Regions from separate parts of the Exiguobacterium sp. s141 genome, predicted to be linked through region 2. Evidence: predicted binding sites of a transcription regulator. Region 2 holds the regulator's gene; each other region holds the start of a gene.
What was found. The regulator Rex, encoded in region 2, represses fermentation and respiration genes when NADH is low (regulators of the CRP and FNR family bind a similar motif). The targets are predictions, from matches to a motif close to TTGTGAAATATTTCACAA.
Positions count from the first base shown of each region.

Region 1: the regulator Rex is predicted to act here: its motif matches at 1,862-1,879, upstream of ric (iron-sulfur cluster repair di-iron protein).
Region 3: the regulator Rex is predicted to act here: its motif matches at 1,987-2,004, upstream of adhE (bifunctional acetaldehyde-CoA/alcohol dehydrogenase).
Region 4: the regulator Rex is predicted to act here: its motif matches at 1,985-2,002, upstream of KNP74_RS07800 (formate/nitrite transporter family protein).

Region 1 covers NZ_JACSLJ010000003.1:135,889-139,024, forward strand. The annotation lists gene KNP74_RS09120 (ThiF family adenylyltransferase) at 58-720, opposite strand; partial or broken gene KNP74_RS09125 (cyclic pyranopterin monophosphate synthase MoaC) at 717-992, opposite strand; gene ric (iron-sulfur cluster repair di-iron protein) at 1,094-1,801, opposite strand; gene aceA (isocitrate lyase) at 1,949-3,136, opposite strand, start outside.
Region 2 covers NZ_JACSLJ010000010.1:8,915-12,050, forward strand. The annotation lists gene KNP74_RS14090 (ABC-F family ATP-binding cassette domain-containing protein) at 1-769, opposite strand, end outside; gene KNP74_RS14095 (redox-sensing transcriptional repressor Rex) at 919-1,575, shown strand; gene KNP74_RS14100 (twin-arginine translocase TatA/TatE family subunit) at 1,575-1,793, shown strand; gene tatC (twin-arginine translocase subunit TatC) at 1,797-2,585, shown strand; gene KNP74_RS14110 (hypothetical protein) at 2,726-3,136, shown strand, end outside.
Region 3 covers NZ_JACSLJ010000002.1:678,306-681,441, reverse strand. The annotation lists gene adhE (bifunctional acetaldehyde-CoA/alcohol dehydrogenase) at 1-1,846, opposite strand, end outside; gene KNP74_RS08015 (MarR family winged helix-turn-helix transcriptional regulator) at 2,233-2,679, shown strand; gene KNP74_RS08010 (YebC/PmpR family DNA-binding transcriptional regulator) at 2,759-3,136, shown strand, end outside.
Region 4 covers NZ_JACSLJ010000002.1:632,037-635,172, reverse strand. The annotation lists gene KNP74_RS07805 (anaerobic ribonucleoside triphosphate reductase) at 1-890, opposite strand, end outside; gene KNP74_RS07800 (formate/nitrite transporter family protein) at 1,082-1,924, opposite strand; gene KNP74_RS07795 (50S ribosomal protein L25/general stress protein Ctc) at 2,135-2,794, opposite strand; gene mutL (DNA mismatch repair endonuclease MutL) at 2,958-3,136, opposite strand, start outside.

The sequences.
Region 1 (3,136 bases), on a different contig from region 2:
TCGAGTTGATGTGCGATTGGTTCAAGCCCTTCGATGGACCGACGGACTTGGACGACGTCACGCCCACAGAGGAGTGCTGTCTGTTGCCGATTCGGGACGAGGCTCGGATAGTCGTGAATTTGACAAGAAGGACAAGACACATCGACGAGACGTGCGACATCTAGTCGCTGTCGCGCACGTTTGCCCGGCTAGCGGCAAATGACGCATGAGACAACGAAGACACGGCGCTTCTCCCGGCATCACCGTGTAGTTCATGCCGTATGCCCCGACGCAAGAGGCAAACAAGAACGGAATGCCACGCTCGAGTGCGAAATCGTTCAATAGAAGACGCGTCTCGACGTTATCGGTTGCGTCCAAGATGAGATCAACGGACGGCAAAGGCCGAAGCCAATCCCACGAGACATCGGCGATTTGAGCGTCCAACTCAACGTCTGAGTTGATGGCCCGCAGGCGTTCGAGCGCTGCGACCGCTTTCGGCGTCTCGGAATGTGCGTCCTGTTCCGTATAGAGCGTCTGTCGTTGTAAGTTCGTCACCTCGACATAGTCGCGGTCGACGAGGATGAGCGAGACGCCGGCCCGAACAAGTTGATCGCTAACGGCCGCCCCGAGCGCGCCGAGACCGACGACGAGCACGCATTTTTCCATCAGACGTTCTTGGCCCTCCACCCCGATGCCGTGGAACCGGGCCTGCCGCGCGTAACGTTCTGGGACAGGTGTCATCGGATGTAGTCCCCTGACTTCCCGCCTTGTTTCTCGAGCAAGTACGTCGGTCCGATGACGATGCCTTTATCGACTGCTTTCGTCATATCGTACACGGTCAAGGCGGCGACCATTGCTGCTGTCAACGCCTCCATTTCGACACCGGTATCGCCTTTCGTCTTCACAAACGACTCGATGATGAGCTGTGTCCCGTCCCATTCGAACGTCAAATCGACTTTTTTCAAGGCGACCGTCACCCCTACGATGACTCCACTCACCCGTTTCATGACTAATCACTCCTTTGCCTCCCCTTTATCGTAGCGCTTGATTTGCCTCCCATCTGTATCAAACGTCACAAAAAGACACCCCCACGTAAGTAGAGGTGTGCCACTGCTTAAGCGAACGTGCGCGCCCGCGGGAATAAAATGTTGTTTTCGAGATGAATGTGTTCAAATGTATCCGATTCGAGCGCTTCTAACCGTTGATAGACAAGACGATACGTCCCACACGCTCCTTCAGGCGGCGTATAGTCGTTCGTGATTTGACGCAACTCTTTTAAAATGTCACCGGCTGCCGCGTGTTCTGACTCGAGCGAGGCCAAGATGTCATCAAGCTCCCGTCTCGTTTCAGCTGTCGGTGCCGTCTCGTGACGAAGCAACGTCGGGAAGTCTTCTGTCTCTTCTTTGACGATATGTTGTTCAAGTTCCACTTTCAATTGATTGAACAGTTGATGAATGCGTCCGAGGTGCGGATGGTTTTGTCCGTGAACCCGGAACACTTTTGTCACATATGGTGTGAGCTGTGGCAATTCGTCCGTCAAAAACTGGTGATGCTTATAAATGATGTGCTCAATCAATTCCGATGAAGAAGCAGCATCCCAATCGATGCTCTTCTCGTTCATCTCTTGCTTGCGTTGATAGAGCGCATTGACTTCTTCTAAAATGTCTTCCGTCGACCGTTTCGATTTGTCAGTCGCTTCAGCGAGTGGCCGGTTGCCGCCACAACAAAAATCGATTCGGTTCCGTTTGAAAATGTCTGCCGCTTGCGGGCATTGTTTGACGATTTCAGATACGTGCGTATCGCCCGTGAATGTCTGTGTCATCTGTCATAACCTCCATATTCATTTTGACATGTTCAGCGTAGCAAGAGTTTGACGACAAAAATGTGAAATACGTCACATTTAAGTGAACAGGATGCACGCGTTCTGAATTTGGACACAAAAAAAGCCCCTCTTGTGGAGGGGCGACGCTTAATAGGACGGCGCTTCAAATTGTTCTGCCTCGGTCGATCCGGTGAGCGCCGTCGTTGACGACTGGCCTCCCGAGATGACGAGAGACACCTCATCGAAATACCCGGTCCCGACCTCACGTTGGTGACGTGTCGCCGTATAACCGTGCTGTTCTGCACTGAATTCGGCCTGTTGCAGTTCCGAGTAGGCGGCCATCCCGCGGTCTTTATACCCGCGTGCGAGTTCGAACATTCCGAAGTTGAGCGAGTGGAAGCCAGCGAGTGTCACGAATTGGAACTTGTATCCCATCGCACCAATCTCTTGTTGGAACGTTGCGATCTCGTCATCCGACAACTTCTTCTTCCAATTGAATGACGGCGAACAGTTGTAAGCGAGAAGTTTGCCCGGATACTTCGCATGAATCGCATCCGCGAATTGACGCGCTTCGTCCAAATCAGGCTCGGACGTCTCGCACCAAACGAGGTCGGCGTACGGTGCATAGGCGAGACCGCGTGCGATCGCCTGTTCGATTCCTGCCTCGGTCCGATAAAACCCTTCTGGCGTCCGGTCGCCGACGATGAACGGATGATCGATCGGGTCGATGTCGCTCGTAATCAAGTTCGCGGCGTGGGCGTCGGTCCGGGCGACGATAATCGTCGAAACACCCATGACGTCTGCCGCGAGACGTGCGGCAATCAAGTTTTTCACGGCCGTCTGTGTCGGTAGCAACACTTTGCCGCCGAGGTGACCGCACTTCTTCTCTGAAGAGAGTTGATCCTCCAAGTGGACGCCGGCTGCACCCGCCTCAATCATCGCCTTTGTCAACTCGAACACGTTGAGCACACCGCCGAAACCGGCTTCCATGTCAGCGACGATCGGGGCGAACCAATGCGTATCGCCTTTCCCTTCCGCCGTTTGAATTTGATCGGCCCGTTGAAGCGCCTGGTTAATCCGTTTGACGACGCTCGGCACCGAGTTAGCCGGGTACAGGCTTTGGTCAGGGTACATGTGACCCGACAAGTTCGCATCGGCGGCGACTTGCCATCCGCTCAAATAGATGGCTTCGAGGCCCGCCTTCACTTGTTGGATGGCCTGGTTCCCCGTCAACGCCCCGAGCGCGTGGACGTAGTCCCGCTCGTGGAGTAACTCCCATAACCGTTCCGCTCCTTTTGTCGCGAGCGTATGCTCGATTAGTACCGATCCCCGAAG
Region 2 (3,136 bases):
CGGCCTTCTGTTCGAGATACTTCGTATAGTTGCCGACGAAGCGACGGCTCCGATGGCGTGACAACTCATAAACGACCGAGACGACACGGTCGAGGAAGTAGCGGTCGTGGGAGACGATGAGGACGGCGCCTTTATAGCCACTCAAATACTTCTCGAGCCAGCCGAGCGTCTCGATGTCCAAGTGGTTCGTCGGCTCATCCAAGATGAGCAGGTCTGGACTTTGCAGGAGCATCTTCGCGAGGGCGAGACGTGTCCGTTGTCCACCGGAGAGCGTATCGATACGGCGCTCGAAGTCGTCCGGATAGAAGCGCATCCCGTGAAGCACAGAGCGGATCGTCGCCTCGTATTGATAGCCGCCGCGGTCTTTGAACGTATGTTGTTCTTCATCGTAAGACGACAGCAGGCGCTCATAGGCGGCCGGGTCGTTCAAGATGCGTTCAGAACCCATGTCTTGTTCCATACGGCGGAGCGTCTTCTCCTGTTCGATCAAATCGGTGAAGACGGTGAGCATCTCGTTCCACATCGTCTCGTTCGACTCTAACCCTGAATCTTGGGCGAGATAGCCGATCGTGACATCTTTCGGCTTCATGATGTCGCCCGAGTCGTAGTTGTATTCCCCGGCGATGACTTTGAGCAATGTCGATTTGCCCGCGCCGTTCCGGCCGACGAGGGCGACGCGTTCGCCTTCTTGAATTTCGAGTTTGACGTTCTCTAAAATCGGCTCGACGCCGAATGATTTCGATAAGTTATTGACTTGCAGTAGGATCAAGTGAAAAAACCCCTTTCTCTCTATTTAGTATACTTTATTTCTTCCCCATTTCAGGTATATTCATTGAGTGGTCATGTGAATTCGTTTACAATCAAGGTGTATGAAATTAGATTCGTTTGAAACGCGTCGTAAAAAGGAGGCTCTTTCCGTTGAGTCAAAACGAACCAAAGATTCCGCAAGCGACAGCCAAACGGTTGCCACTATACTATCGGTTTATCCAAAGCCTACATTCATCAGGAAAACAGCGTGTCTCTTCTGCTGAACTGAGCGAGGCGGTCAAGGTCGATTCGGCCACGATCCGTCGCGATTTCTCGTACTTCGGTGCGCTCGGTAAAAAGGGATATGGCTATAACGTACAGTATCTGTTAGACTTTTTCCGTAAGACACTGAATCAGGACGAGATTACGAACGTCGCCTTGGTCGGGGTTGGTCATCTCGGGACAGCTTTCGTCAACTATAACTTCCTTAAAAACAATAACACACATATCGTCGTCGGGTTCGACGCAGACGAGACAAAAGTCGGCACGACGATGTCCGGTGTCCCGATTCATCACGTCGATGAGATGGAACAGATTATGAAGCAAAACAAGATTGACGTCGCCATTTTGACGGTGCCGTCTGCCTATGCACAGCCTGTCGCGGATGACTTGGTCCGCTTCGGTATCAAAGGCATCTTGAACTTCACGCCGGCCCGTCTCACGGTGCCGGATACGGTCCGCGTCCATCATATCGACTTGTCGATCGAACTCCAGTCGCTCATTTACTTTATGCAACACTATCCATCTGCTGAGGGGGTCCACCAATAATGGAATTACTATTATCGTCACTCGTCGTCGGTATTCCAGGCGGAGCAAGTCTGTTTGTCATCGCGATTATCGCGCTTATCATCTTCGGGCCGAAGAAATTGCCTGAGTTCGGCCGTGCCGCCGGACAGACGCTCCGTGAGTTCAAAAACGCCACGAGTGGCATGATGAACGAGCATGACGAGAAAGACAAGAAAGAAATTGAGAAGAAAGAGCAGTAAGCGATGAGCCATCAACCTGATCAAGAACGGGCACTGTCCGACCACTTGACAGAGCTGCGGAGACGACTGATGCTGTCGGCATTTGTCGTCTTTGCCTTCTTTTTGATTGCTTTGCCGAGTGTCAAATATGTGCTCGCCTATCTCCAGGCCGACCTCGTCGAACGAGGCCTTGAACTGAACGCCTTTGGGGTCGCGGACCCGCTCATGATTTACTTGAACTTGGCGCTCGTCATCGGGCTCGTCGCGGCTGGTCCGTTTCTACTGTATCAACTGTGGGCGTTTGTCGCACCTGGTCTGCATCCGAACGAGCGGAAAGCGACGCTCGCTTATATTCCGATCATCTTTATCTTGTTCCTCGTCGGTTTAGCGTTTGCCTACTATTGGTTGTTCCCGCTCGTCCTCGATATCTCGACGGACCTCGGGCAAGACCTTGGTCTGACGCAAATCATCGGGGCGTCGAACTACTTCACGTTCTTGCTGCAACTGACCATCCCATTCGGACTGTTATTCCAGTTGCCGGTCGTGACGATGTTCTTGACGCGCATCGGTGTCGTGACTCCGTACTTCCTGTCATCGATTCGGAAGTACGCCTACTTCGCCTTGTTCGTCGTCGCGGCTTTCATTACGCCGCCGGATTTGACGTCGCACCTCATGGTGTCACTGCCGCTCTTCTTCTTGTATGAGATTAGCTTATCAATCTCACGCATCACGTACAGGGGCGTGCTCCGACGTGAGAAAGAGGCGATGGTGAAAGAACAGATGGATTTGATGAAACAAATGAATGAGAAGTGAACACCATGTCATGCGACGTGGTGTTTTTTTGATTTTAGGGCTATTCAATTTTGAAAAAACAACTTAAAATTAGGAGGGTTAAATCAAAAAATGGATTATTTTTGAAAGTTATGCATTCATAAACAGAAATGAGGAGAGTAATGAACAAGTGGTTATGGAGCATGCTCGTGGTGCTCGTCATGATGGTAGCACCGGGAGTTGAAGTCCGAGCAGAAGACTATGCCAAACCGGAAATCATTCCGGCAGGAGAAGTCGTAGGAGATAGTGGGTATGTGTGGCGTTCGGGAGATCCGGAGACGCTAGTTCACATTGAGACCGGTGAGGAATATACGTTACCGATTCGCGTGTCTGCTGCTTATAATATGTATGCCATCGGAGACGGCCGATTTATGTTAAAAGGATGGCCGGAGTGGGTGATGTGGGATATACGTACGAATGTGGCGACAACATTCCCAATCGAAGCAGGAAGTGAGAATCGACTCGTCTCAACGAATATAACAACAGGAATGATGTTATGGGCTGATGACGAAAAGTATATCATCACGTCGACG
Region 3 (3,136 bases), on a different contig from region 2:
TATCTGTGATGACCGTGAACGGTGTCACTTCAGAACCCGTACCTGATGTTGTTGGGATGGCGACGAACATCGACTTGTTGCCGAGTGTCGGGAACTTGTACGTCCGCTTGCGGATATCCATGAATTTTTGGCGAAGGTTCGAGAACTTCTCTTCTGGGCGTTCGTAGAAGAGCCACATGCCTTTCGCGGCATCCATCGGTGATCCACCACCGAGTGCGATAATCATGTCTGGTTGGAAGTGACGCATTGCTTCGGCACCGCGCATGACCGTCTCGACCGATGGGTCTGGCTCGACTTGGTCGAAGATGCGGTACTCGACACCAGCCGGCAAGTTTTTGACGACTTTATCGGCAAATCCGAGTTTGACCATCATTTCATCTGTAACGATCATCGCCCGTTTTTTCGATGTGAGCGATTGAAGGTATTGGACCGAGTTTTTCTCAAAGTAAATCTTTTCAGGGACTTTAAACCATTGCATATTCACGCGACGTCTCGCCACCTTTTTCACGTTGAGTAGATGTTTCGCCGTCACGTTCTCAGAGACGGAGTTTTTACCGTACGACCCACAACCGAGTGTGAGTGATGGTGTCATTTCGTTATAGAGGTCACCGATCCCGCCGTGTGCCGTTGGCGAGTTGACGATGATGCGGCAAGCTTTCATCCGGAGTCCGAATGCGAGGATGGCGTCGTCGTCTGTCGAGTGGATGGCTGCCGTATGACCGAGACCACCGATTTCGAGCATCTTCTCAGCGATGGCGAAACCTTCTTCACGCGATTGGACTTTGTAGGCTCCTAGTACTGGGCTAAGTTTCTCGTGTGAGAGCAACTCTGTCGCACCGACCGTCTCGAGTTCGGCAATCAAAATTTTCGTGTCGGCTGGGACTGTGAGTCCAGCTCGTTCGGCGATCCAGGCTGCCGGCTTCCCGACGATTTCAGGGTTGACCGCACATGAGTCAGTTTTGATGACGAGTGTCTCGAGTTTCGCTTTCTCTTCTGGTGAGCAGAAGTAGCAACCGAGCGCCGTCATTTCCGCTTTCACTTCTTCATACACTTCTTGGTCGACGATAATCGCTTGTTCCGATGCACAGATCATGCCGTTGTCGAATGTTTTCGACAAGATGACGTCCGAGATGGCACGTTTTACTTTTGCTGTTTTGTCGATGTAGGCCGGAACGTTACCAGGACCGACACCGAGGGCTGGTTTACCAGTCGAGTAGGCTGATTTGACCATCGCCGCTCCACCAGTTGCGAGGACCATGGCAACACCTGGGTGGTTCATGAGCGCTTTCGTCGCGTCGAGTGACGGTTTTTCAACCCATTGAATCAAATGTTCCGGTGCGCCTGCTTCGATGGCTGCGTCACGAAGGATGCGTGCCGCTTCACTTGAACACTGTTGAGCCGATGGGTGGAAACCGAAGATGATCGGGTTACGTGTTTTGATGGCGATGATCGCTTTGAACATCGTCGTTGACGTCGGGTTCGTGACCGGTGTGACCCCAGCGACGACGCCGACTGGTTCGGCGATGTACGTAATACCGTTTTGCTCGTCGTCTTCGATGACGCCGACCGTCTTCTCGCCACGGAGTGAGTTATAAATATATTCTGTCGCAAAGATGTTTTTGATCATTTTATCTTCAAACACACCGCGACCTGTTTCTTCATATGCATGTTTCGCGAGGGCGACGTGTTGTTCGAGACCGGCTAACGCCATTGCCTGAACGATCGCATCGATTTTCTCTTGGTCGAACGTCATCAACGTCTCGAGCGCTGTGTGAGCTCGGGTGACGAGCGTGTCGACCATCTGTTCTGCTGATGTTTCTACTACTGCTTTCTCTTTAACTGCCATGTTGGTTTCCTCCTCATGAATGAGAGCTTATACTGTTGACTTGATGGAGAGCACGGGGCAATCAGTTGGTTTGAGAAGAGTTTGTGCTTTCCTTCACATTCATAGAATACAACGTTTCTCATAGTTTGTGCGTGACAACAATGTGAACTCTTTCACAATATTCTTTAAGAGAATGAGGATAGGTCTTGCTTTTTAGGGTGACGCTCAGTAAAATCGAATGCGTTTTCATGAAAAGATGAAGTCTAAAAAATGTAAACGCTTACATGTATTGTGACGCCTGTTTGTCTGATGTGCTGTGCAATTTGTCACGCAACAAGGATTGGTCGTCCACCCCGTCCTCGGTCGTGTATAATGAAGAAAGAACCTAATTAGGAAGTGACATGATTATGCCGAGACAAGACGCAGCCGATCAGTTCGTGAAACTGATCCCATTTATTCGCCGGAAGTTGTTACGTCGTTCCGACCTTCCGCAAATCCCAAACTTAAACTTTTCCCACTTTCATCTCCTCATGTTGATTGAAGATGAAGGCGCGGTCACGAACGGACACATCAGTGAGACGTTATCGATTGCCCCGCCGAACGTGACGCCGCTCATCACGAAGCTCGTCGATGAGGGCTACATCACCCGCGTCCCGGACGAACGCGATCGCCGCGTCATCTGGAATCAACTGACCGAAAAGGGCGAACTCGTCCTCCGCGAGCGTCGCGATTCATTCCGTCGCCTGTTCGAGGACCGTCTCGCGTTTCTGAACGAGGAAGAGACGGACCGCCTGATTGACAGTTTGAAGACGTTGACGGAGATCGTCGAGAAGATGGATAAAAGCGAGGGATGATTTTTGCTCGTCAACATTCACGTCTTCTTATATAATCGAGGATGAATCAATCGAACAATGGAAAGAGAGATGACATGTAATGGGTCGTAAATGGAACAACATTAAAGAGAAAAAGGCGTCAAAAGACGCCAATACGAGTCGCATTTATGCGAAGTTCGGCCGTGAAATCTACGTAGTCGCCCGTCAAGGGGAACCAGATCCAGAATCAAACCAAGCACTCAAGTTCGTCGTCGAACGAGCGAAAACGTACAACGTCCCGCGCGCAATCATCGACCGTGCTATCGACAAAGCGAAGGGCGGCGACGAAGAGAACTTCGACGAGCTCCGCTATGAAGGATTCGGACCGAACGGCTCGATGCTCATCGTCGACACGCTCACGAACAACGTCAACCGGACGGCGTCTGAAGTCCGCGCCGCTTTCGGTAAAAACGGCGGCAACATGGGTGTCAGCGGGTCG
Region 4 (3,136 bases), on a different contig from region 2:
CGACAACCCATGTAGGCGACTTCCGAGCCGTGCGTCCCGTCGTAGTATTGAAGGTTGAACGGAGCATCGACGAACGAGAAGTTCGGGAATAACCGCTTGCCCGTCACACGACAGGCGAGACGGAACAAGTCGACGTTCGGATCGTCCTCATGGAAGTTGACCCCTTCTTTCACTTTAAAGATTTGAATCGGGAAAATCGGCGTCTCCCCGTTACCGAGCCCTCGCTCGGTCGCGCGCAGCAACTCTCGAATGAATATGCGTCCCCACCGGCTCGTGTCGGTGCCGTAATTGATGGAAACGAACGGTACTTGTCCGCCACCACGTGAGTGCATCGAGTTGGCGTTGTGGATGAACGCCTCACACGCTTGATACGTCGCCGCGATTGTTTCAGACTCGGCAGTTTCAAAGAGTTGCTCGGTCGTCCATTCGACTGGTAGCTTTTTGAGCCGCTCGAGCTGACGTTCATACGTCTTTTCGACATACGGTGCGAGGTCGACATCAAACATCGGGAAAGCTTGACCGCCGTGTTGCATGTTTTGGTTCGCTTGAAGAATAATCGAAGCGAGCGCCATCGCCGAGCGGATATCCTGGGGCGGTCGAATCGTCCCGTGCCCGGTATGAAATCCGTTCGTGAGCAAGTGGCCGAGCGGGATTTGACAACACGTCGTCGATCCTGTCACGTAGTAGTCGGCGTCATGGATATACAAAAAATTATCCTCGACGGCTTGACGTGACCGTTCTGATAATAGATATGTCGTCGACAATTGTTTTGATACTTCTGAGGATAATCGTGCCAATTTTCCAAGTGGTGATTTCCCGTCGACGTTGGCGTTCTCTTGTACGAGGTCCTGATCTGGGAGAACACAGACATCTTCATAAAGCTGGAGCATATTCACTCCGCATCACCTCACTATATATTGATTACAAGCGAGTTAATTACTCGCTTAAGTTCCATATATAGATTATGTCATGTTTTTCTGGGAAGTAGTGAAGTCTAAATTGTGAGCATTAAGTGTGACGTATTCGCAAAAAAATAGCCGAGCCCTCATCTGGACTCGACCATACCTTAATGTGAACCATATCACAACTCTTTAGCAGGCTTTACGATTTTAAATTCGACTTCTTCTTTTTCTTCTGACTCTTGGGCTTCACGCAAGCCTTTCGCGTTCAACCACGTATAGATCGCACCCATGAACAATGCGCCACCGATGATATTCCCGAACGTGGCTGGGATCAAGTTGTGGATCGCGCCGGCAAAGCTGATCGCCTCAGGATGCGGGACGACGAGCGTGAGGGCGAACAAGACGAAGTTGGCGATGACGTGATCAAATCCTGAGGCGAAGAAAACGGCGACGAGGAAGATCATCGAGAAGATTTGGGCGAACTCGTTTTTCATTTGCTTCGGCAAGAAGATGGCAAGACAGACCATCCAGTTGCAGAAGATTGCGCGGAAGAAAATTTCGACCGTCGTGTGGTGCATCTTGCTTTCGACGACCGAGAACAGCCAGTTGTCCATCCCAAGTTCTTGGATGACACCGGTCGGAGCGAGCAGCAAGGCGAACAAAACGCCACCGAGCGCATTCCCGACAAAGCAGAGCAACCAGACGAGCATCGTGTCGCTGAGCGTCGTGTATCCCCGCATCGTCGAGGTTGTGAAGTACATCGTATTCCCGGTGAACAGTTCGGCTCCGCCATAGATGATCATGACGAGGGCGATCCCGAATGAGAATCCTCCGATGAGCGTTGTGAACGGAGAATCGATCAAATACATTCCGTTGACGACTTTCAGTGTGAAAATTGAAGCGAATCCGATAAAGATCCCCGCGAGCATTGCTCGTAAAAAGTACTCCATTGGCCGATAATGAATCATTTGCGAAGATGCCTGTGCTTTCTTCCGCAACGATTCGAGTGCATGGATTTCCATTGATGCCATGTCACAAACCCTTCTTTCTGTTTGAATGAAACCATTATAATAAGAACGAACATGTGAAATCATTAACAATATAAGCCCGAAACGAATAAATTGCAATCGCCCCTTCCACATGTTGACACATTTTTCACATCGTAATCGTTTACATTTGTCGGATTTGTGACTAGAAAAAAACGACCCTTCGCAAAGGGCCGTTCGAAATGATTATTCTTTGTTTTCAGAAGTCTCTTCCGACTCTTCCGTTGAAGTTTCTGACGCCTCTTCAGTCGCTTCAACTTCGCCTTCTGTCGCTGTATCAGCTTCAAGGTCTTCGACCGCCACCGGTTCATTCACCGATGCGATTTGAAGATCACCCTCAGATACGATTTCGTAATCTTTGTTCTCTGGAATATCAGCGACAGTGAGCGAGTCACCGATGCCGAGTTCAGAAACATCAAGCTCGATACGCTCCGGAATGTTGGCTGGTGTTGCCGAGACCGTTACTTTATAGAGCGTCTGTGCCAAGTAGCCGCCTTCTTTGACGCCTTTCGCGTCGCCGACGAGTGTGACGTCCGCTTCGACTTCTGTCGCTTCGTCCATCTTCACTGCCATAAATTCGACGTGCTTGTATTCGTTCGTGAATGGGTCGACTTCTGTCCCGTGAACGAGTGTATTCACTTTCTTACCATCGATATTGAGTTCGATCAAAGCGTTGTCGCCGTGTTCACGAAGAATCTTACGAAGTGCCATCTCTTCGAATGCGACCGGTGTGCTTTCAACTTTGTAGCCGTAAACGACACCTAACACTTTTCCTTCTTTACGCAAGTTAGCGCGGACCGAACGTGGTCGTAATTCTCGTTTCGTTACTTTAAGCGTGTCTGCCATAATCTTTTCCCCCTACTGGTTTATCGATCATGTCTACATCTTGAGGGTGAGGCAGTGAAAAAGCCACCTCTCAACCTCGATGCGTTGAGTGACATGTGTATATTGTTCCCATAGCCACCTATCCATAAACGTAACAGGAGGTTAAAAAAAGATTACAGGCGTGTCACATAACGCGTTTAAATAGCTTCTCGAGCTCGTACGTGCTCCACTTCACTAAAATCGGACGTCCGTGCGGACACGTGTACGGAGACGTCGTCTGATTCAAATCGTGAAGCAATTGCCGCATCATCTCGTGGTTCAACGGATGGTTCGCTTTAATCGACCGTTTGCACGCCATCAAAA